Regions from separate parts of the Streptomyces sp. CNT360 genome, predicted to be linked through region 1. Evidence: riboswitches for the same ligand, from Rfam matches in the RefSeq annotation. Region 1 holds a riboswitch; each other region holds the start of a gene.

Region 1 (5,689 bases):
CCTCGACGAGCCGCAGCAGCGCCGCCGTGTCCGCGTGCTCCTCGATCAGATCGCCCAGCAGGTCGAGCTGTTCCTCGCGCAGGGCGCCGAACCGGGTGTCGGGCGCGGGCTCGAACGCGCGCCCCGCGTCGGCGGCGACCCGGCGCAGGAAAGCACGGCGGAAGCCGTCCGACTCCAGCGAACCGTGCCAGTGGGTGCCCCACACGGCCCCCACCCGGCAGCCGTCCAGGTCCTGGCCGCCCGCGCCGCGCAGAAAGCTCTCGCCGCCGTGCACCTCGGCCACCCCGTGGTGGATCTCGTAGCCCTCGACGGGCTCGCCCAGCGCCGTACCGTGCGGGCGGGCGAGCGTCTTCTCGCGGGCGAACCGCACCCGCACCGGCAGCAACCCGAGGCCCTCGACGCGACCGGCGCGCGACTCGACGTCGTCCTCGATCCGCTCGCCGAGCAGTTGGTAGCCGCCGCACACGCCCAGCACAGGCCGCCCCTCGGCGGCGCGCCGCACCACGGCGTCGGCGAGCCCGCGTTCGCGCAGCCACTCCAGCGCTTCGACCGTGCCGCGGGTGCCCGGCACCACCACGAGGTCGGCGTCGGCCAGTTCCTCGGGGCGGTCGCAGAAGCGCACCACCACGCCGGGCTCGGCAGCCAGCGCGTCCACGTCGGTGAAGTTGGACATCAGCGGCACCGGAAGCACCGCGACCCGCAGCACGTCCGCGCCGTAGGGGGCGGTGACCGCCGACTCGCGGACGCTGCCGCGCAGGGAGACGCGGAGTCCGTCCTCCTCGTCGATGCCCAGGCCGTGCCGGAAGGGCAGCACACCGTACGTCGGCCGGCCCGTCATCCCGTGCAGCATCTCCAGGCCGGGTTCGAGCAGCGTCACGTCGCCGCGGAACTTGTTGACGAGGTACCCGGCCAGCAGCGCCTGGTCCTCGGGGGCCAGCAGGGCCGTCGTACCGAACAGGGAGGCGAAGACGCCGCCGCGGTCGATGTCGCCGACCACCACCACCGGCAGCCGGCAGGCCCGCGCCAGGCCCATGTTGACGATGTCGCTGCGCCGCAGGTTGATCTCGGCGGGCGAGCCGGCGCCCTCGCAGATGACGGCGTCGTGGGTGCGCCGCAGCTCCTCCAGACAGCCCGTCACCGTCTCCAGCAGCTCCTCGCGCCGCCCGTACCGCACGCCGCCCCCGCCGGCTTCCTGCGGGGTGTGCCGCCCGAAGTAGCCCCGCGCGGACATCTCACCCACCGGCTTGCCCAGCAGCACCACCTGGCTGGTGCGGTCGCTGCCCGGCTTCAGCAGTACCGGGTTCATCAGCGCGCTCGGCTCCACCCGTGCCGCGGCCGCCTGCATGGCCTGGGCACGGCCGATCTCGGCGCCCTCAAGGGTCACGTACGAGTTGAGCGACATGTTCTGTGCCTTGAACGGCGCCACCGACACGCCCTTGCGGGCCAGCCAGCGGCAGATGCCCGCCGTGACCACGCTCTTGCCGGCGTCCGAGGTCGTTCCCGCGACCAACAGCCCACCCCCGACACGACCGCTCACCACGCTCCTCCCCGCGTCGCCCGGCCGCCTTTCCCCGCCCCCGCATGCCCCGTTCCTGTCGTTCCTGTCCCCCCTGTCGTCCCCGGCATCCCTGTCCCCCCTGTCGTCGCGGTGCGCAGTGCGCCGACGACCGCGTGGCGGGCTGCGACACCCGCGCAGGTGGCCGCCAGGGCCAGGGCGCCGACGCGGCGGGAGAGCCGTACCGCACGTTCCACGTCGGCAGTCCGCACGGGGCGGCCGGGCGCGTTGAGGACCGGACGGTGCTCGGTGCGGCCGCCGTACGACAGCGTCCCGCCCAGCCGCACCCCCAGGGCCCCCGCGAACGACGCCTCGACCGGGCCCGCGTTGGGGCTCGGGTGCCGGTGTGCGTCCGCGCGCCACGCCCGTACGGCGCCGCGCGGGTCGGGCCCCGCCAGGGCGGCCAGGGCGGCGGTCAGCCAGGCGCCTGGGCAGCCCGCCACGTCGTCCAGCCGCGCCGCCGCCCAGCCGAACCTGCGGTGCCGCGGCGAGCGGTGACCCACCATCGCGTCAAGCGTGTTGACGGCCCGGAACCCCAGCAGCCCCGGCACCCCGGCCAGCGCGCCCCACACCAGGGCGCCCACCACGGCGTCGGAGGTGTTCTCCGCGACGGACTCGACCACTGCCCGCGCCATGTCCTGCACGTCCAGCTCCTGCGGGTCCCGGCCGCACAGCGCGGGCAGCCGCTCGCGGGCCGACGCCGGATCGCCGGCCTCCAACGCACCCGCCACCGCGCGGGCTTCGCGGATGAGCGACGTACCGCCGAGCACCGCCCAGGTGGCGGCTGCCGTCACGGCGAGCCCGGCAAGGGGCCGGCGTCCGACGACGCGGGCCGAGCTCTCGGCGGCCCGTCCGAGGGCGACGGCGCCGCCCGCACACAGCGCGACATAGCAGGCCCCGGCGCCCCGGTGGTCACGCCACAGGCGCCGCTCCACCGCGGCCGCGGCCCGCCCGAAGGCGGCGACGGGGTGGCCGCGCCGGGGGTCCCCCCACAGCGCGTCGGCGGCGTACCCGGCGAGGGCGCCGGCCACCTGGACCCCGGCGGCCCGTGTCATGGAGCCCGCACGACGGGGGCCGGTCACGCGAGGGATCCGACGCGCACACCCGGGTCGAGAACGGAGACGCCCCGCGACGAGGCGGACAGGGGCGAAGGCGCGGGTATCGGCGGAAAGGCGGCCAGGGCGGCGCAGCCACGCATGACGGTGTCCTCACTCAGGGTCCTCGCCCTGGCTCGACTCGACCGACGGCGAGAGTCTCCTGGCTCCCGGATCCGCGCCGCCCCCGCCTTCCAGCCCGCACCGGGCCGTGGCATCGCTGGAGTGGCGCTCCCCGGTGACAGTGGCGGGACCGCGCCGGATTCGCACCGGCTTCCTCTCCATGCCGCCGTTGGGCACCGGCAGTCCACCACGCCCGGCAGACCCCGTCAACTCGCCCTTGACCTGCGACGGGGAGGTGTGTGATCCCCCACGCCGCCCCGAACGCCGGGCCCCGGCGCAGGAGATGCCCGCGCGCCGTGGAGCCTAGGCCGCGATCAGGTGGATCCCGTAGGCCACCGCGGCCAGGCACAGCGCGAAGCAGGCGAAACCGCCGGCGCGGGCGAGGGGGGAGGGGGAGGCACCGGCGCCGCGGGCGGAGGTCGCGACGATGCCGAGGGTGAAGACGCCGACGAGCGCGACGGTCGCCAGCAGGCTGACACCGAAGACCTGGCCGAGAGCGGCCCAGTCGATGTTCATGTGGTCATCCCTTTCCGGCCTTTCCGACCATTCCGACCATGAGGCGTGTCCCGTCCGGGAGGACGGGCGGCCCGAGCCCGTTCCCGGTCCCGGGGCGCGCCCCGGGACCGGGAACGGGTCTCAGGAGAGGCTGCCCGCGGACGCGGGGCGGCCCGAGGAGCGGGCGTGCTCGCTCGGTGCGGTTTCGCCGGGGAGGGCGGAAGCGAGGCCCACACCCGCCGGAGGCGGCGGCGGGGAGACGGCCCGCACGGCGGAGGTGACCACCCCGGCCGGCTCCCGCTCCGGTGCGGACCCGGGCTGCGGCTGGGGCTCCGGCGTCGCCGCCGGGGCCGGTATGGCGGACTCCGCGGCGGGCTCCGCCGCGTTGACGTTGGTGTGGTCCACCGGGGAACGCCGCGAGCGGGCCCAGATGGCGCCGCAGATCGCCAGGGTGAGGACGGCGACCGTCGTGACACCCCAGTCGCCCTGCTCGGCCAGCAGCGCCGCGCCCGCCGCGACCAGACCGGCCGCGGGCAGGGTGAGAGCCCAGCCGACGACCATGCGTCCCGCCGTGCCCCACCGCACCACGCTGCCCTTGCGGCCCAGCCCCGACCCCATGATCGCGCCGGAGCACACATGCGTGGTGGAGAGGGAGAAGCCGATGTGCGAGGAGGCCAGGATGGTGGCCGCCGCGCCGGTCTGGGCGGCGAAGCCCTGCGGGGGGCGGATGTCGGTGATGCCCTTGCCCATGGTGCGGATGATGCGCCAGCCGCCGAGGTAGGTGCCCAGCGCGATGGCGAGTCCCGCGGAGGCGATGACCCACACCGGCGGGTCGGCACCGGGAGCCAGGGCACCGCCGGTGATCAGGGCGAGCGTGATGACGCCCATGGTCTTCTGCGCGTCGTTGGTGCCGTGCGCCAGGGAGACCAGGGCCGCCGAGGTGATCTGGCCGGCGCGGTAACCCCGGGCGGTCTGCCCCTCGTCGATGCGGCGGGTGAGGCGGTAGGTGAGCCGGGTGGCGCACAGGGCGGCGACACCGGCGACCAGCGGCGCCGCCAGCGCCGGGACGAGGACCTTCATGACGACGACGTCGCCGTTGACCGCGCCCGTGCCGACCGCGGCGAGGGTCGCACCGATCAGGCCGCCCATCAGGGCGTGCGAGGAACTGGAGGGCAGCCCGGCGAGCCAGGTCAGCAGGTTCCAGACGATCGCACCCACCAGCCCGGCGAAGATCACTTCGGGCCGGATGCCGGAACCTTCATCGATGATTCCCGAGGAGATGGTCTTGGCCACCTCGACGGACAGGAACGCGCCGAGGAGGTTGAGGACCGCGGACATGGCCACTGCCGCACGCGGGGCCAGCGCCCCCGTGGAGATGGTGGTGGCCATGGCGTTGGCCGTGTCGTGGAAGCCGTTCGTGAAGTCGAACACCAAGGCCGTGACGATCACGATCCCGATGAGAAGCGTGATGTGTTCCATGCACCAGGCACAATCAGTTCGAGGGGCAGTAACGCCGTGAACGTAGGGACGCCGAGTGAACAGCAGGTGAACTGGGGCGGGCGTCGAGGTGTCACCCCCTGACGACTGTTGTGTGCTCCACGTCACACCGTGTTCGTGGCGTGCCGACGGGCTGAGAAGACACCCCGCAACGAGAGTTCACGGCACCGGTCGGACCCCCTCGCCACCTGCGGTTACCCCGGGCGGCCGTCACCCTCCCGGCGCGGTCCGCTGGTTTGACCCGGCCTGACGCGTCAACCTGGTGAGGATGCGACTGCGAACCGCGGCACTGGCCGCGTCCACCGTGCTCGGCACCGGCGCGGCCGCCCTGGCGGCCGGGCGGTACGCCGCCGACGTCGCGCTCCGCCCGCCGCGCGCCCGCGGCGAGGGCAGCACGGCGGGAAGCAGACCCACCGCCGGGTTCGAGGGCACTCGCCTGACCGTCCAGTCGCACGACGACGGCCGTGTCTGTGTCACCCGCTCCCTGGCCGCCCACCTCCCGGGCGTCTACGGGCTGACCGGACGCGGCGTGCACGCCGTCGTCGGGCCCGTCATGGAGCACGAGACGGCGGCGCAGCGCCACCCGCACACAGTGGTCCGCGAACTGCGCCGCGTCACCCGGGGCAGCCTCGGCACCGGCACGACCGTCCGCCTCACTCCGCAGGTCCACGTGGGCGACCCCGGCGAGGCGCTGGGGGTGGAGTACACGGACGTGGCCATCCCCGGAGAGCTCGGCCCGCTGCCCGCCTGGTTCGTCCCCGGCGACCGCACCGCCTGGGTCATCACCGTGCACGGCCTCGGCGCCACCCGCGAGCACCCCATGACGCTGCTGCCCTTCTACGTGAGCAGCCGGCTGCCGGTGCTGGACATCAGCTACCGCGGCGACCCCGGGGCGCCCCCGCCCCCCGACGGCATCGGCCACCTG
Region 2 (5,689 bases), on a different contig from region 1:
CCAGCACTGCGATACCGGCGAACAGCAACGCGTACGTCTGCACCTGCGGCAGGTCCCGGTTCTGCACCGCCTCGACGAAGCCGCTGCCGAGCCCGCGGAAACCGAACACCGCCTCCACCAGCACGGCACCGCTCAGCAGCCCCTCCACGCACCGGGCGAACTGCTGCGCGGCGGGGCCCAGGGCGCCGGGCAGCACGTGGCGCAGCACCACCGTCCGCTCCCGCATCCCCAGCAGCCGCAGGTGTGCGGCAACGGCACTGTGCCGTTGCGCCACCACACCCACGCGGATCTGCCGTGCCAGGTCGCACAGATGCCGGGCGGTCAGCACGGTGACGGGGAGCACCAGCACGGCGGGCTGTGCCGACAGCGTGGCCGTGTCCATGCCCACCGCGGTGGCCGGCAGCAGCCCCGCCGCCAGCGACAGCGAAGCAACCAGCAGCAGCCCGAGCACGAACTCCGGTACGGCGTGCAGCACCACGGCAGCGGAGTTCAGCACGCGGTCGAGGCGGCTGCCTTCCCGCAGTCCGCAGACCGTGCCGAGCAGCGGCGCCAGTACCGTGACCAGCAACAGCGCCGGCACGCCCAGCAGCAGTGTCACCCCGGTACGGCGGCCGAGGTCCCCACTCACCGGGAGCCCGGTCGTCAGGGAGCGCCCCAGGTCGCCGGTGAGCAGGCCGCCGAACCAGTGCCAGAACCGCACCCAGGCGGGCTCGTCCAGGCCCAGTCGAACGCGCAGCGCTTCCACCTGCTCCGGGGTGCCGAGTTCGCCACGGAGCACATCGGCCGCATCACCGGGCAGCAGTGAGCTGATGGAGAACACCGCGACGAGGACGACCAGGCACTGCAACAGCGCCAGGAGGCAGCGCCGCAGGAGGTAACCGCGCATCTCAGCTCAGCCGCACCCGGTCGAACCGGGCCCAGTCGTGCGAGTTGGGCGGTGCGGCGCGCAGGCCGTGCACCGAGGGGCCGATGGCGTCGGTGGCGTCGGAGAACGCCCACACCAGCAGGCCGGACTCGTCGCGGGCGGCCTTCTGGGCGCGGGCGAGCAGGGCCAGCCGGTCGTGTTCGTCGCGCGTGGTGCGGGCACGGGCCAGCAGCGCGTCGAACTTCTTCGACGCGTACTGCGTCTGGTTGCGGGCGGCACCGCCGCGGACCCGCTGCTGGAGGAAGTCGGAGACGGGCAGCGTGGAGGTGGTGTTGAAGGCGGCGACGCCCTTGTTCTCTATCTCGCTGAAGTAGGTGCTGGAAGCGCGGGTGCGGGCGGACAGTTTCAGGCCCACCTCGCGGAGTTGGCGCGCCATCAGGTCCGCCGCGGGCTCCCAGGCTGCGTCGACGGAGCTGGTCTCCACGGTGATCTCCAGCCCGTCCGCACCGGCTTCCTTGACGAGCTTCCGCGCCTCCTCGACGTCGCGTTCGCGCGGCGTCAGGTCGTCGGGATAGCCCCGCAGACCCATACCGAACAGGTCGTTGCCCACCTCGCCGTGTCCGGCCAGCGCGATGCGGACCAATTCCTTCCGGTCGAGGCCCAGTTGCAGGGCCCGGACCAGCCGCGGTTCGTCGAACGGCTTGCGGCCGGTGCGCAGCAGCAACTGCTGGGCCGTGGCCCGCTTCGCGGTTAGCAGCCGTGTCGAACCCTCCTTCTTCAAGCGTTCGACGGAGGCCCCGGCCATGTCGGCCGCGTAGTGGACCTGACCCGACAACAGGGCGTTGAGCCGCGCCGATTCCTCGTTCGCGGGGACGATCTCCAGCTCCGCGATGTGCGGGGCACCGTCCCAGTGGTCCGCCCAGCGCCGGTAGCGGGCGGTGCCGCCGGGCGTGAAGGACACGTAGGTGAAGGGGCCGGAGCCGACCGGCTTGCGGAAGTCCGTCGTCCCGTCGGGAACGATCTCGGTACCGGGCCCGGCGAACACGGTCGGGAACTCGAAGTTCGGCGCCTTCAGCACGAAGACGACGGACCGCTCCCCGTCCTTCTTCCCCGCCTCGAAGTCGATCGCGGCCAGCAGTTCCTGCGAGGGGGACCCGGTCTTCGGATCGGCTGCGCGCCGGTAGCTGTAGAGGACGTCCTTCGCGGTGACCGGCTTCCCGTCGTGGAACTCGGCCTTGCGCAGACGCACCCGCCACCGGGTGCCGGAGCGGTCGCTCTCCCAGGACTCGGCGAGGCGGGCGCGGACGGACATGTCGTCCGCGTAGGTGCCGAGTGTGTCGTACAAAGCCTTGGCGCGCGCCTGGTCGACGAAGTTCGGAGCGACGTGGGGGTCGAGTGTCTCCTGCGAGCCGCCGGCGGTGAACGCGGCGCGGAAGCGGTCACCGCCTCCCCCGTCCGTCCCGTCGCCGCCACAGCCGGCCAGCAGGCCGGACGCGGCCAGCGCCAGGCCGCCTCCCGCGGCCAGCACCCCCCGTCTGCCGGGTTCTGGCCGGTACGTCGACCCGGTACGGGCATGCGTCGTCACAGTCGATCCTCTCCGGGGTGTCCTCGCCCCTGCTGTCGGACCGGCGACGGGTCAGTCTCCTGGCTCCCGGATCGTCGCTCGCCTCCGCCTTCCCGTTCCGCGTGCGCGGACGGTGGCATGCGGGAGGACCGCTCCCCGGTCACAGTGGCGGGACCGCGCCGGACTCGCACCGGCTTCCTGGTCCCCGTCGCCTCGTGGGCTCATTGTGGCCCACCAGGTGACGACGGCTTCCGACGGGTTGCCCCTTGGCGCCTGCGGCCGCCCCGGACCACCGGGCACACCGGTCGCCCCGGACGGGACGACCGCCTGCAGCCCCTGTCCTCCCGGCCGGGACGGTCAGCGGTGGAGCCTTTCCTGTGCACATGAGTCGCACCCTCGCCGGGGCCGACCACGGGCGCGCGTCTACGATCCGTACAGGCGGTCGGGGCCCGTGCGCGGAGCGGTCCCGCCCGGTATGTGTACGCGACCGTGCCATGTCGAGGGAGACGGGTTCATGTTCACTCCCCTCCGCAGTGTCGCCGCCTACGCCGCAACGGTCGCCCTCGGCGCCTGGCTCGTCGGGCTGACGGTCACCGCCGCCTGCTGCCTGGTGAGCGCTTCCGGTGACGGCTCGTCGACGATGCCACCGGTCACCTGGGACGACGCCGTACTCCTCGTCGCCGAGGTGACCGACCTGACGACGGCACGGAAAGTGCTTCCCAGCATGCCGCGATGGAAGGTGACCACCTTCGATGCGCCTCTCTACACCGTGGTCATGCTCGTCGTCGCCGTCGCGACCGCTGCCGCGGACGGGGACTCCTCCGCGGTCGACTGGGGCTTCGTCCGCCTGACCTTCGCCATGCTGAGCCTGCACCTCCCCGCCGCATACGTGCTGTCGTGGTGGGCTTCCGGACGTCTCACCCTCGCGATGAAGGGGAACCGCGAGCGCGGTGGACGCCGGACGTCCTGGAGGTGCGGATGACCCGCTCGCCATGGCGACGCGGTACTCCCCGGTAGGCGGTGCCGCCGGTCGTGCATGCAGCTCGCCCAGCGGCAGCAGGAGGTGCCGCCGTGGGCGTACCTCTCATGGTGCTGACCGAGGCGCTCTCGTTGCGGCGGACACCCGGATGCCCGACCAGATGATGCCGGACCGGCGGCCGGCCGACACGATGGGGCGGAAGGAGTTTTTGCACGGCCGCGGAGCAGTCCTCCTGCGCCGTAGGCACTGACGCCGGGCCGACGAAGTGGGAGGAGTGCGTGAGGGAGCCCACTGGCCGCGCCCCGTCGCACGGTGATCCCGGAACCGTACGCCGACAGAACCGGGTGGCGGCGATCGCCACCATCGGCGGGTTCCTGTTCGGCTACGACACCGGTGTGATCTCCGGGGCACTCATCTACATCTCCTCGGATCTGCACCTCTCCGCGACCGAACAATCGGTGGTGGTCAGCTGCTTGCTGCTGGGGGCCGCGTTCGGTGGCACCTTCGCCGGGCGCATCTCCGACACGGTCGGCCGGCGCAGGGTGATCAACTGGGCTGCGGTGCTGTTCATCATCGGCACGACGGGCAGCGCGCTGGCGCCCGACATGGAGACCATGGTCGCCGCGCGAGTGGTGCTCGGCCTCGGCGTCGGCGCGGTGTCGGCCGTGGTGCCGCTGTACATCGGCGAGATCGCCCCGCTGTCCCGACGGGGCCGGCTGGTGAACCAGAACGAGATCATGCTTGTCACCGGACAGCTCGCAGCCAGCGTGGTCAACGCTGTCATCGCCGGAGTGAGCGAAGGTGATCAGGTCTGGCGCTGGATGCTGGGTGTGGCGCTCGTCCCGGCCGTCGGACTGTTCGTCGGCAGCCGCTTCCTCCCGGAGTCGCCCCGCTGGTTGATCAGCCACCAGCGGGGCGACGAGGCGGACCGGGTTCTGCACCAACTGCGCGATCCGCAGGCCGCGGAGGAGGAGTACGGCCACATCCTGGACGTCTCCCGCTCCCATCGGCACGATGCCAAGCTGAAGCCCCGCCAGTATCTGACCATCCGCTGGGTCAGGTACCTGGTGGTCGTCGGGATCGGTGTGAGCCTGTGCCAGCAGCTGGCGGGTGTCAACGCGGTCGTCTACTACGCCCCGACCCTGCTCTCCAGCACAGGGCTGAGCGCCAACGCCTCGGTCACCAGCGAGATCGCTGTCGGCGGAATGGGCGTCGTCGCGACCCTGGTCGGCATGTATCTGGTCAGCCGTGTCGACCGCAGACCGATGCTGATGACCGGGCAGATCGGGGCCGCCGCCGCCCATCTGCTGATCGTCGTCCTCCTCACCGTGCTGGGTGGCACGGTGATGAGCGTGTCTGTGCTGGGAGCGATGGTGGTCTTCATCTTCTTCCAGCAGTGCTTCATCTCGACAGTGACGTGGCTGACGTTGTCGGAGCTGTTCCCGATGCGCGTGCGTGGCTTCGCGATGGGCCTGTCCGTGTTCTTCCAGTGGACGGCGAACCTCATCGTGTCGCTGGCCTTCCCCAACGTCATCGACCGGTACGGCCCGCAGGCGGCTTTCGGGTGCTTCGTGGTCCTCAGCCTCCTCGGCTTCGCCTTCACACGGTGGGTACTGCCGGAAACCCGCCGCGAGTCCCTGGAGGACCTGGAACGCCGCCTCAAGGCCAAGTACTCGTGAAACGGTCCTCCTCTCACCCGGCAGCCGTGACCGGCAGCGCAGCGAGCGCTGCCGGTGCAAGACACCGGGTCCGCGGTGGTCACACGTCCCGGCGAGCCGGTCGAGGGGGAGGCTGAGCGGGACGGTGTCAGCAGCCGCCGCAGCGACGACACCGATCGGCTCCTGAACAGGCCGGGGCGTGCGTCAGGCTGCCTGGATGAGTTCGGCGCGGCCGAAGAGGATCGCGTAGCCGGCAGGGAGCTGGGCGAGAATGCGGTCGGTCAGGTCCGGGCCGGCAAGCTGGGCGACCGCGCCGAGGACGGAGCCGACGTCCCAGCGTGTGGTGGCCAGTGTGCCACCGGTGCGGGTGGCGAGGTCCTTGACGAAGGACCAACCGGTCAACGCATCGGTCTCCGGCACCTGGGCGGTGAGGATCCGCGCGGCCTCACGGGGAAGACGGGCAGCGAGCTCGACACGTTCCTCCCCGGTAAGGCGTCGCCCGAGGGCGGCCAGCACGGCCGAGGTGACGGCTTCGGCCCGCTCGCGGGTGGGGTAGGCGCCGTCGTAGCGGACACGCTCCAGCATCTGGGGGTAGGTCATCGCCGGAGGGGTGGTGAGTGTCA
Region 3 (5,689 bases), on a different contig from region 1:
TCGGCGGACGCGAGGGTGCGCACCTCGTCGCCCGGGGCACCGGCCCGGCGGGCGCGCTCCTGGCGCTCGGGGTCGGAGGTGACGACGGTGTCGAGCACGAGGCCCGGCGTCGTGGCGATCAGCGGCGCGTGGAAGACCGATCCGGCCAGGCCGAAGCCGAGCAGCCCGACACGGAGCGGCGAGGGGGTGGTGTCCATCCGGTTCATGCTCCCACCCTTGCAAAGCGGGCACCGGGGGGCACGCACCGCCCACCGCCCGCGCGGGCCCGCCCGGACCGGCCGGAGCCGTCCGCCGAGGCCGTCCGTGCTGACTGACCGGTACCGGCGGCTGCGGTTACGCTGAGCGCGGCGGCCGGTTTTCGTACACCGTGGTACGCACCCACCGGCCGGACCACCACGACCCTGGCAGGAGCCCACCCGTGGCAGAGCGCAAGCCCATCGAGTCCTGGCTCACCGACATGGACGGTGTGCTGATGCACGAGGGGATCCCGGTCCCCGGCGCCGACTCCTTCATCAAGCGGCTCAAGGAGTCCGGCCGGCCGTTCCTGGTGCTCACCAACAACTCGATGTACACCCCGAGGGATCTGCACGCCCGGCTGGCCCGCATCGGGCTGGACGTGCCGACGGAAAACATCTGGACCTCGGCGCTCGCCACCGCACAGTTCCTGGACGACCAGCGCCCCGGCGGCACCGCCTACGTCATAGGAGAGGCCGGGCTGACGACGGCGCTGCACGACATCGGCTACGTGCTGTCCGACGCCGACCCCGACTACGTCGTCCTCGGCGAGACCCGCACCTACAGCTTCGAGGCGCTCACCCGCGCCATCCGGCTGATCAACGACGGTGCCCGGTTCATCGCCACCAACCCCGACGAGACCGGCCCCTCCGCGGAGGGCGCCCTGCCCGCCACCGGATCGGTCGCCGCCCTCATCACCAAGGCCACCGGCCAGCACCCCTACTTCGTCGGCAAGCCCAACCCGCTGATGATGCGGGCGGGCCTCAACGCGATCGGCGCCCACTCCGAGACCAGCGCCATGATCGGTGACCGCATGGACACCGACGTACGCGCCGGCATGGAGGCCGGTCTGGAGACCTTCCTGGTGCTGACGGGGCTCACCCGGCCCGACGAGATCGAGCGGTACCCCTACCGCGCCTCCAGCGTCGTCAACTCGATCGCGGACCTGGTCGACCGGGTCTGACCCCGGCGGCGGCCCGCCCCCGCGAGGGACCCGGGGACCCTCGGGAGGGGCTGCCGTGAAAGGGGGCCGCGCCCCGTACGTCAGGGGGCCGCGACCGGGCGGTGCCGGGCCGGCCGGACCGCGAACAGGGCACCGAGGAGACCCCACAGCACGACGTGCGCCCCCAGGGACAGCACGCGGAAGTCCCACAGCAGGGTGGCACCGACCGGGACGGCGTCCGGGTTGTCCGGCAGCAGGAAGAGCGCCGCCAGGGTGGCGGCCACCACGGCCGCCGCCGCCGACTGGCGTGCCGGCAGCCCGCGTCCGGCCCGGCCCAGCCGCAGGTGCACCTGGTGGGCCAGCACCATGCCGAGGACGCCGATGACCAGCGCGGCCAGCCACAGCGCCTGCCGCTGGGTGACGGTGCCGCTGTCGCCGACCCCGGGCGGGTTGGCGGGGTAACGGAGCGCCGGCAGCAGGGACAGCGCCAGGAAGCCGGCCCCGGCCACGCCCATGGCGCGCTGCCAGGTGCGGCCGTCGTCGCGGTCCGCGCCGTGGTGGACGAGGGCGTAGGCGACGGTGAAGAACACCCCGAGCGCGAGACCGGCCACCACGGCGGTGACGACCAGACCGAAGTGCTGGGTGCCCCGGCTGAAGATCTCCTCGGCCTCGGCGGCGTGGGTGCGGGCCCCGTGCCCGCCGTGGCCCGCGTGCCCGGCGGCAGCGGCGGAACGCTGTTCCTCCAGCCGGATCGCCCGGTCCATCAACGGTTCGGCCAGCAACAGGGAGAACAGCCCGGAGGCGAGCCCCGCCAGCCCGCCGGCCGCGAGGCCGCGGCCGAGGAGAGGCAGCAGGGGGTAGGGGGACGTCTGAGCGGAGACGGACATGAGGAGCAGCGCTTCCCTTCCGGTCAGTGGCAGGGAGCGCCGAACAGGTGGCGGCCGTCGTGTGAGAACTCGTGCAGGTACGAGCCGGTGGCCGTAACGAGGTTGCCGTTGTCGATGAAGACGGCGTAGAGAGCGAGCAGGGCGACGATCGCCACGGCGGCGACGACGAGCCAGTCCCGGGTCCTGACCGTCGCCGGATGTGCGGCGCCAGCTTCCGGAGCGGTGGCCGTGCCGGCGGTGTGCGGGGACATCCGCGTGTGCCTCCTCCTGGGGTTTCCACGCCCCGTCGGTGGAGAAGCGACAGGTCAGTTCCTGACTCCCGCACGGGTGTTCACCGCCGCGTACGGACACAGTGGCGGGACCGTCCCGGAGTCGCACCGGGTTCCTGCGCACTGTCGCCTCGGTATGGAAATGTGCCGCTCAGGAGGCTCCCAGCGTGAATGTGCACTGTCAATACGGCCTCCGTCACACCGCGTGCCGACCGCCCTTGCGACCAGCCGGTTCCGCGCCGCCGCGGGGTTGTCCACAGGCCGGCCGTGGGTGGTGGCCGCTGTGACACCATGAAGCGACGGTTCGGGCAGGGCGGGGAACCGGGTGGACCGCGGGCCCGGGTGCGCCGGAGCCCTGGGAACGCCAGGGGTCCGGGCGCGCCGAGTCCGGTTACGCCAAGGGGGAGTGGATGGACGGCAGTCATGGCCGCAGGCCGCCGCGCGCGACGCGCCACCGGTCCGCGGGGAACTCGCGGGGCGGTGCGAGGCTCCCGCGCGGCGTCGCCCGCGCGGTGGCCGGGCTGGTGGGGGCCGTGCTGCTGGTGACCGGCTGCTCCTCCTCGGACGGCGGTCCGGACCGCAAGGGAGCCGGGGCGGCGCCCACCATCGAGCAGCGCCCCAAGTCCGTTGCCCCGTACTGGGTCGACCCTGGGGGGAGCGCGGCGCGACAGGCCGCCGCCTACGCGAGGGACGGCAAGGACGCGAAAGCCGCGCAACTGAAGAAGATCGCCACCCAGCCGGTCGCGGAGTGGATCGGCACGCAGGACCCCGGCGGGCAGACGGAGCGGATCACCAAGGCCGCGGCGAAGGCGGACCGCGAGGCACTCCTGGTCCTCTACAACATCCCGCACCGCGACTGCGGCCACTACAGCAAGGGCGGCGCCCACGACGCGGCGGCCTACCGCAGATGGCTGGCGGCGGTCGTGCGGGGCATCGGCGACAGAGCGGCCACGGTGATCGTCGAACCGGACGCCGTCGCCCACATGGTGGCCGAGGGCTGCACCCCTCGCCGCTACCACGACGAGCGCTACCGTCTCCTCGACGAGGCCGTCACCGCACTGAGGAAGCTGCCCGGGACGCGGGTCTACCTCGACGCGGGCAACCCGGACTGGATACGCGACGCGGGCGCCCTGGTCGAGCCGCTCCACCGCGCGGGCGTCGCCAAGGCCGACGGCTTCTCCCTGAACGTCTCCAACTACCAGACCACGGCCGCGAACCTCTCCTACGGCAAGGCGCTGTCCTCCAAGATCGGCAAGAAGCCGTTCGTGATCGACACCAGCCGGAACGGCAACGGACCGGTGCAGGGCGGCGCCGGTGGCGAGGAGTCCTGGTGCAACCCGCCGGGCCGCGCGCTGGGCACGCCGCCGACGGTCAGAACGGGGCAGGAACGGGTGGACGCCTACCTGTGGATCAAGCGGCCGGGCGAGTCCGACGGTGAGTGCAAGGGCGGCCCCAAGGCCGGTCGGTGGTGGCCCGAACACGCCCTGGAACTGGCCCGCAACGCCGCCCGCTGACCGCGGGGCCGGGGCACGGACAGCTCTCGTCGTCCGCCGGGAGCGACACCGTCGACCGGGCGTGGCCCAGCCACGCCTCCGGCTACTCGGGGTCCTGAGCGGTCACCCTCGCATGGGCGGCGCCCGGGTCGACGTCCACCTTGACCCAGCGGGCCTTGGAGGGGATGCCGTCGTCGTCCACGGCGAAGACCATCCACCAGCCGGGGGTCACCAGCGACGGGTCGTCGGGGATGGCGGTCGTCAGCGTGGACCGGCCGGACTTCTTCGCCTTGAGGGCGACCGACGACTGCTCCACGTTCGTCACGTGCGTGAAGGAGCCGGGCCGCACCAGACGCAGCTTCTCGATCGAGTCTGCGTCCCTGCTCCGGAAGGAGATCCGGTCACCGGGCGAGACGGTCTTGCGGCTCCCGCCGGCGTCCCGCAGATCCGGCTGCTTCTTGCCCTTGTTCAGATAGGGCGGGGTGTAGATCTCGATGCGCTGGTCGAACGTCCCGGGTCTGGTGTCGGCCTTGTCGGCGTAGAGCGAGTCGGAGCCGAAGGTCAGCACGCGCCCGTCGGGCAGCAGCAGGCCGCCGGAGTGGTAGTTGCGCCCGACGAGGGGCGCGGCGGCTTCCTCGTACCGGTTGGTCCGCGGGTGGTAGAGCGCGGCCTTCAGCACGTTGCTGTCGCTCTTGCCGCGGTACTGGCCCGAACCGTTGGTGGTCAGCACGGTGTCGTCCGGCAGGACGACGCTGCTGGGGTAGCGGACCTTGTCGTAGAGGTCGGGGCCGTCGTGGAAGCGCGGGGTGTCGTCCTTGAGGTCGACGATGCGGGTCCTGGAGGTCGACTTGGGGGACTCGCCGACACCGCCCCCGCCCTGGACCATGTACTTCCGCGACTGGGTCGGCGGCAGTGGCACCGACATCGCCGTCTCCAGCACGTCCGGGTCGCTCATGCCGGGGATCGCGGTGAACTTGTTGGTCTCGATGTTCCAGATGCCCGGCTTGCGGCCCTTGTCGGCGGGGCCGTAGCCGGCCGTGGTGCCGCTGTAGAAGATCCGGTTCTCGCCGACCAGATGGAGCCCGGGGTACGTGGGGAAGAAGCGGGTGTCGGGCAGGTAGTGCCACTTCTTCGTCCTCGGGTCGAAGACCTCGTTCTTGCCGGGCACGACCTGGCCGATGTCGTCCAGTCCTGAGACGGTCAGGGTCCGGCCGTCCTGCAACGTGACCTGGGTGGGGTACCAGCGGGCCTCGTGCATCGGGTCGACGGGCAGGTACCGCTCGGCCACCGGGTCGAACTCGTAGGCGCCCTTGATGCCTTGGAAGTCCTTCTTGTCGAAGGACATCTTCTGCGCGATGCCGTAGACGTCGTGCCGCCAGGCGCCGGTCAGACCGCTGACCGTGTACTTGTCCTGGGTGCCCGTCGAGTATGCGCGGCCCTCCCGCTCGGCCTCGGCGTAGACGCGGGTGACGCTGGCCCGCGTGGTGACCGCTCCGGTGTCCTGGTCCTTCACCTTCTTGGCGGGCGGCAGGTTGACGGCGTGCTGGGCGACGAAGGACTTGCCGTTGCCGCGGCCGGTGAAACGGGTGCCCTTCTTGACCATCTTGGCCCGGTCGGGGTTCTCGTTGTAGAGCAGCATGAGCCCGCCGGCCTTCTTCACGTCGCCCTTGAGGGTCTCGTACCGCTGGGTGCCGCCCGCCACCAGCAGCTTGCCGTCCGGGAGCTGGTTGTGCCCGGAGCAGAAGAGGTCGTCGGGGGTGGGGATGTTCTTGAAGGTGTTCTTCGCCGGGTCCCACAGCACCGTGCGGAAGCTCTTGGCGGCGAAGTTCTTCGCGTCGTTCCCCGACCCGGCCACCAGCAGCA
Region 4 (5,689 bases), 430 kb from region 1:
ACCAGCCGTCCGGTGGTCATCGTCCCGCCGCGCCGGGCCATCGTGTAGACGACGAGCAGCGCCACCATCGCCCCGGCGAACGCGCCCAGCGACATCGAGGCGGCGCCGATCCCGAGGACGACGACCAGTGCGGCGCCCGTCGAGGCGCCCGAGGAGATGCCCAGCAGGTACGGGTCGGCCACCGGGTTGCGCACCAGCGCCTGCAGCACCGTGCCGACCAGCGCAAGTCCGGCGCCCACGACGGCGGCCAGCAGTACCCGCGGCAGCCGCACCTCCCAGACGATGGTGGTGAGGGGCCCCGGCCCCGACCGGCCGGTCACCGCCCCGAGCACCTCGCCGACGGGAATCCGGGCGGAGCCCAGTGCCAGCCCGGCGACGGCGCCGGCCAGCAGCACGGCGGTCAGCGCCGCGCACACCAGCGTGCCGCGCAGCGCGGCGGTGCGCGGCGCGGGCCTACTCACCCCTGTGCTCCGGGTGCAGTTGCCGCGCCAGGTCGTCCACCGCGTCCGGCACGCGCGGGCCCAGCACCGCCGAGGAGAGCGGCAGCACCGCGAACCGGCGGTGCTTGACCGCCGGGACGTCCGCGAGCGCCGGATCGCGCAGCAGCCGCTTCTTCTTCTGGGCGACCGTCGTCCCGCCGTAGTCGTAGACCACCACGGCCTCGGGCCTGCGCTGGACGACCTTCTCCCAGGAGACGTCCGCGAACGGCTTGTCGACGTCCGCGAAGACGTTGCGGGCGCCCGCCCGGCGCAGGATCTCGTTGCCGATACCGGCGCCGCCCGCCGTGAACGCCGAGCTCTCGCCGCTGTCGTAGACGAAGACGGGGGTCCTGGCCGTGCCCTTGAGGCGCCGCGCGGTGGCGGCCAGCCGCCGGTCCTGCTTCTCGATGAGCTCCTCGCCGCGCTGCGGCACCCCGAAGGTGCGGGCCACCTGGCGGATCTCCTTGTGGAGGGTTGCGACGTCGGCGTGCTTGGTGCAGGACTCCAGGTCGAGGCGGGTGGGTACGCCGCTGTCCGCCAGCGCCGCCCGGTCGCGGCCCTCCGTCTTGTCGAAGGCGCTGGCGTAACCGCCGTAGACGAAGTCGGGGTTCGCGGCCAGCAGCCCCTCCTTGGAGGGGTACCGCTTCGCCAGCACCTCGACGCTTCGGTACGCCTTCGCGTAGCGGGGGAGGATTTCGTCGTCGAGGTAGGCGGTGCCGGCCATCCGGTCCTGGAGGCCGAGCGCCAGCATGATCTCGGTGACGTGCTGGTTCATGGTCACGGCCCGCTTCGGCGGCGCCGTGATCCGCGTGGTCACCCCGCAGTTGGTGACGGTGTAGGGGAACCCCGCGGGGGAGTCGCCGTGGGCACCGTCGCGGCTGTGGCCGCCGCTCTGGCAGGCCGCCACGGGTATCAGCAGCAGCGCGGCGAGCAGTGCGTGTGCGGCGCGCCCCGCCCTGCCCGTACCGGGCCGGCTCATGGCGGTCCCACGGCGCTTTGGGCGCATGGCCAGTGTCCTTCTCCGTCGTGAGGCCCAGTCGCGGAGCCCGGCGTACCGCCGCGTCCGGTCGTCCGGAACGCGGGTGCCAGCAGGTCTTCGGGCTCGGGACTGCCGGAGTGTGCGCCTTCCCGGGGACCGTGCCCCAGTGGCCTCGTGCACACCCCAGTCCCACACCGCTGCGCGTCAGCTCCGGATTCGCACCGGATTCCCTGACCCGTTCAAGGGTTTGACTGGCGGCTGCAACGTACCACGTGGGGCACGGAGCGGAGAAAGGGGGAGAAGTGACAAAAGGGACCCCGGGGCTTTACCCGGCCCCGGGGTCCTAGGTGCCGTTCGTTCGCACGTCCGTAGCGGTTCAGAGGCGGATCGTTCGGCGATGTCCTCGCGTGGAGCCACTCCACCACGGCCGCACGTGGAACGGCCGGCCGGACTCGAACCGGCGTCTCGAGGTCGTCACCGCCCCGGTTGCCGGACGATGAACGGCGATGCTGAGCGTGGAGCGAGAGGTTGAGACTGACCGGCGGCCTGCTTTCGGGCAGGCGCACCGGGGGTTCACACATCAGCTTCTGCTTCAGCTTTGCGCTCCTGGCGCACCCCGTGCGAAGGCCGTCGAAGCCCTCACCCGGGGGGTCTGTGACTGTTTCAGTTGTACGGGCGGGCGGCAGCCCGCCGGGGTCCGCTCGCGCTCGGGCGAACGCAGGTGAACCCCGGCGAACTCAAGCGAACAGGTAGCCGAAGACGGCGTCACCGACGCGCTGGTCGGTCACCTGTGTCCCGTTGGCCTCCTCGCGGGCGAACTTCACCGCCGCGGAGAGCTTGTCCAGCCGCTCCAGCAGCTCGTTGACCCGCCGCGCGGGCAGGGCGCCGGAGTACTTGACCGTCGTCCAGTAGCCGATGGGTACGTCCTCGTAGTAGACCTCGACCTGCGCCGGGTGCTTCTCGGTGGCCTCCGCCTTCACATGGTTGCGCGGCACCTTCTTGGTGCGGACCGTGCGCACCTGCTCGGTCTTCCACCAGTCCGTGGACGGGTCACGCTCCCAGGCCTCCGCGCCGTCCAGCACCGGCAGCCTGCGCAGGAACGAGCCCAGTTCACCGAGCTGCTTCTCCAGGAACAGCAGGTAGGAGACCGGCACCTCGGCCAGCACCGTGCGGCCGTCGACGACGATGTCCGCACGGGCCGTCAGGTTCGCCCAGTCCTTCGTCGCCGTCACATCGAACAGCCGGGAGAGGATCTTCGCTGTTTCCTTCAGCACATCCTCGGCCTTGACCTGAACCCGGGTCGACTCCGGCGGAAGCTGCTCGCCCTCTTCGTCCTTGGGCTGGTACGTACGCGAGATACCGGCCAGCATCTGCGGCTTTCCCAGCCCGTGCTGCGCCTGTGCCAGGTCCTGGGCCACCTTGGACCGGACGCCCTTCTCGACCGCGATGATCTGATTCAGCTTCGCCACGACCGCGAACCTAGCAGTCCGGCAGTGGCGCGCTCCAGGGAATTTGTTCGACAGTTTCGTCACGGGCGGGCCCGACCGGCGTCCCACGTCCGGGTGAAAAAGGATGGTCATCGCTCCGCCCCGGGTAGGCCAAGTCCGCCACTTGAAGGACGAGTTGGGGGACCGGACGTTGTCGCAACCCTTCGAACTGCCCGATTTCTACGTGCCGTACCCGGCGCGCCTCAACCCGCACGTCGAGGCGGCGCGGACCCATTCGCGCGCGTGGGCGCGGGAGCAGGGCATGCTGGAGGGCTCGGGGATCTGGGACACCGCGGACCTGGACGCGCACGACTACGCGCTGCTGTGCGCCTACACGCACCCCGACGCGAGCGCCGACGACCTGGCGCTGGTCACCGACTGGTACGTGTGGGTCTTCTTCTTCGACGACCACTTCCTGGAGATGTTCAAGCGGACCCAGGACCGCCCCGGCGGCAAGGCCTACCTGGACCGGTTGCCGCTGTTCATGCCGCTGGACGACGCCACCGGCACGCCCGAGCCGGTCAACCCCGTCGAGGCGGGCCTGGCCGACCTGTGGGCCCGCACCGTGCCGTCCATGTCGCGGGAGTGGCGCGCCCGGTTCGCGGTCAGCACCGAGAATCTGCTCAACCAGTCGCTGTGGGAGCTGTCCAACATCGACATCGGCCGGGTCCCGAACCCGGTGGAGTACATCGAGATGCGCCGCAAGGTCGGCGGGGCGCCCTGGTCGGCCGGGCTCGTGGAGTTCGCCGCGCACGCCGAGGTGCCCGCAGCCGTCGCCGGCTCCCGCCCGCTGTGCGTGCTGCGCGACACCTTCTCCGACGCGGTCCACCTGCGCAACGACCTCTTCTCCTACGAGCGTGAGATCGGCGAGGAGGGCGAACTGTCCAACGGCGTGCTCGTTCTGGAGACGTTCCTGGAGTGCACCACGCAGGAGTCCGCGGAGGCCGTCAACGACCTTCTGACCTCACGCCTCCACCAGTTCGAGCACACCGCGCTGACGGAACTGCCCGCCCTGTGCGCCGAGAAGGGCCTGGACCTGGCGGCGCAGGCCGACATCACCGCCTACGTCAAGGGGCTCCAGGACTGGCAGTCGGGCGGCCACGAGTGGCACATGCGCTCCAGCCGCTACATGAACCGCGGAGGCACGGCCGCCTCCGCCCCCGCCCGGTTGCCGTTCACCCCCGAGGGGCTGGGCACCTCCGCGGTGGACGTCCTCGGCAGCGTCGCCCGGACCGCCCCGCAGCGTGCCCGCTCCTTCTCCCACCTCCCGCACGAGCGCACCGGCCCCTCCGTACTGCCGGACTTCGAGATGCCTTTCACGGCGAAGCTCAGCCCCCACTTGGACGGCGCCAGGGAGCGTGTCGTCACCTGGGCCCACGCCACGGGCCTGCTGGAGCTGCAGCCGGACGTGCCCGGCGGGCGGGTGTGGGACGAGGAACTGATCCGCGACTACGACCTCCCGCTGTGCGCCGCCGGCATCCACCCCGACGCCGGCCCCGAGGAACTCGACCTGTCCTCCGCATGGCTGGCCTGGGGCACCTGGGGCGACGACTACTACCCGCTGCGCTTCGGCCGTCCCCGCGATCTGGCGGGCGCCCGCGCGTGCACCGAGCGGCTGTCGCTGTTCATGCCCCTGGGGGGCGAGCCGGTGCCGCCTCCGGCCGGGGCGCTGGAGCTGTCGCTGGCCGATCTGTGGGAGCGGACCGCGGGCCCGATGACCGTAGCCAAGCGCCGCCGCTTCCGCACGGCCATCGAGAGCATGGCGCAGAGCTGGCTGTGGGAGCTCGACAACCAGGCGGCCAACCGCATCCCCGACCCGGTCGACTACGTCGAGATGCGGCGCCGGACCTTCGGCTCCGACCTCACGATGAGCCTGTGCCGACTGGCCCACCCCGACACCGTCCCGGAGGAGATCTACCGCAGCGGTCCCCTGCAGTCGCTGGAGAACGCCGCCGCCGACTACGCCTGCCTGCTCAACGACGTCTTCTCCTACCAGAAGGAGATCGAGTTCGAGGGGGAGATCCACAACGGGGTGCTCGTGGTGCGCAACTTCTTCGACTGCGACTACCCGGCGGCGCTGCGCATCGTGAACGACCTGATGACCTCCCGCATGCGGCAGTTCCAGCACGTGGCCGCGCACGAGTTCCCCGTGCTCTACGAGGACTTCGCCCTGGACGAGGCCGGGCGCGCCGCACTGGACGGATACGTGCGGGAACTGGAGAACTGGATGTCGGGCATCCTCGTATGGCACCGCGGCTGCCGCCGCTACACCGAGGCCGACCTGCTGCGGCACCACGCACCGGACCGGCAGTTCGGCGGCCCCACCGGACTGGGCACCTCCGCGGCCCGCCTCGCCCTCCGGTAGCCGCCTGGCAGGGGCGGTGGCCGAAGGCCCCGCCGCGCGAGGGGTGCGGCGTGCGAGGGCTGAGGGCCGCCGCGCCGTGCTCGCGGCCCGGACCGTACGAGGGCTCCGCGCCCCTGCGGGCTACGTCGTCGTGGTGGTCTCCGGCGTGTCCGCGGAGCCATCCGTGCCTGCGGCGTCCGCAGCCGCGTCCGCGGGCGGCGCCTCCGCCGAACTCGCCACCCGCGTACCGGGCCCGGGGCCGGAGCGGGAGACGGCGACGCCGGTCGGACACAACAGGCCGCCCGCGAGGGTCAGTCGGCCGGGGACCTCGTCCAGGAGGAGCCAGGACACCAGCACGACGAGAACCGGGACGACGTACGTCGTGGCGCCCTCCTGCCCG

The links. Region 1 has a riboswitch for cobalamin ahead of H297_RS35150 (cobalamin biosynthesis protein). Riboswitches for the same ligand answer to the same signal wherever they lie in the genome.
Region 2: another riboswitch for cobalamin. It lies ahead of H297_RS0104955 (ABC transporter substrate-binding protein); the one in region 1 lies ahead of H297_RS35150 (cobalamin biosynthesis protein).
Region 3: another riboswitch for cobalamin. It lies ahead of H297_RS0117355 (CbtB-domain containing protein); the one in region 1 lies ahead of H297_RS35150 (cobalamin biosynthesis protein).
Region 4: another riboswitch for cobalamin. It lies ahead of H297_RS0109470 (ABC transporter substrate-binding protein); the one in region 1 lies ahead of H297_RS35150 (cobalamin biosynthesis protein).

What each region holds. Positions count from the first base shown of each region.
Region 1 is NZ_AUKO01000003.1:43,027-48,715, reverse strand. Features, by position in the region: gene H297_RS0107640 (cobyric acid synthase) at 1-1,537, opposite strand, end outside; gene H297_RS35150 (cobalamin biosynthesis protein) at 1,534-2,610, opposite strand; cobalamin riboswitch at 2,807-2,928, opposite strand; gene H297_RS0107630 (hypothetical protein) at 3,076-3,288, opposite strand; gene H297_RS0107625 (inorganic phosphate transporter) at 3,409-4,746, opposite strand; gene H297_RS0107620 (alpha/beta fold hydrolase) at 5,033-5,689, shown strand, end outside.
Region 2 is NZ_AUKO01000002.1:105,534-111,222, forward strand. Features, by position in the region: gene H297_RS0104950 (ABC transporter permease) at 1-886, opposite strand, end outside; gene H297_RS0104955 (ABC transporter substrate-binding protein) at 888-2,450, opposite strand; cobalamin riboswitch at 2,503-2,630, opposite strand; gene H297_RS0104960 (hypothetical protein) at 2,944-3,411, shown strand; gene H297_RS34565 (sugar porter family MFS transporter) at 3,687-5,087, shown strand; gene H297_RS0104975 (DUF2267 domain-containing protein) at 5,271-5,689, opposite strand, start outside.
Region 3 is NZ_AUKO01000019.1:70,242-75,930, forward strand. Features, by position in the region: gene H297_RS0117340 (Gfo/Idh/MocA family protein) at 1-206, opposite strand, end outside; gene H297_RS0117345 (HAD-IIA family hydrolase) at 419-1,198, shown strand; gene H297_RS36830 (CbtA family protein) at 1,279-2,064, opposite strand; gene H297_RS0117355 (CbtB-domain containing protein) at 2,088-2,315, opposite strand; cobalamin riboswitch at 2,350-2,476, opposite strand; gene H297_RS0117360 (glycoside hydrolase family 6 protein) at 2,744-3,847, shown strand; gene glxA (radical copper oxidase GlxA) at 3,930-5,689, opposite strand, start outside.
Region 4 is NZ_AUKO01000003.1:470,915-476,603, reverse strand. Features, by position in the region: gene H297_RS0109475 (iron ABC transporter permease) at 1-461, opposite strand, end outside; gene H297_RS0109470 (ABC transporter substrate-binding protein) at 454-1,458, opposite strand; cobalamin riboswitch at 1,550-1,729, opposite strand; gene H297_RS0109465 (DUF7873 family protein) at 2,196-2,927, opposite strand; gene H297_RS0109460 (terpene synthase family protein) at 3,097-5,310, shown strand; partial or broken gene H297_RS35490 (DMT family transporter) at 5,431-5,689, opposite strand, start outside.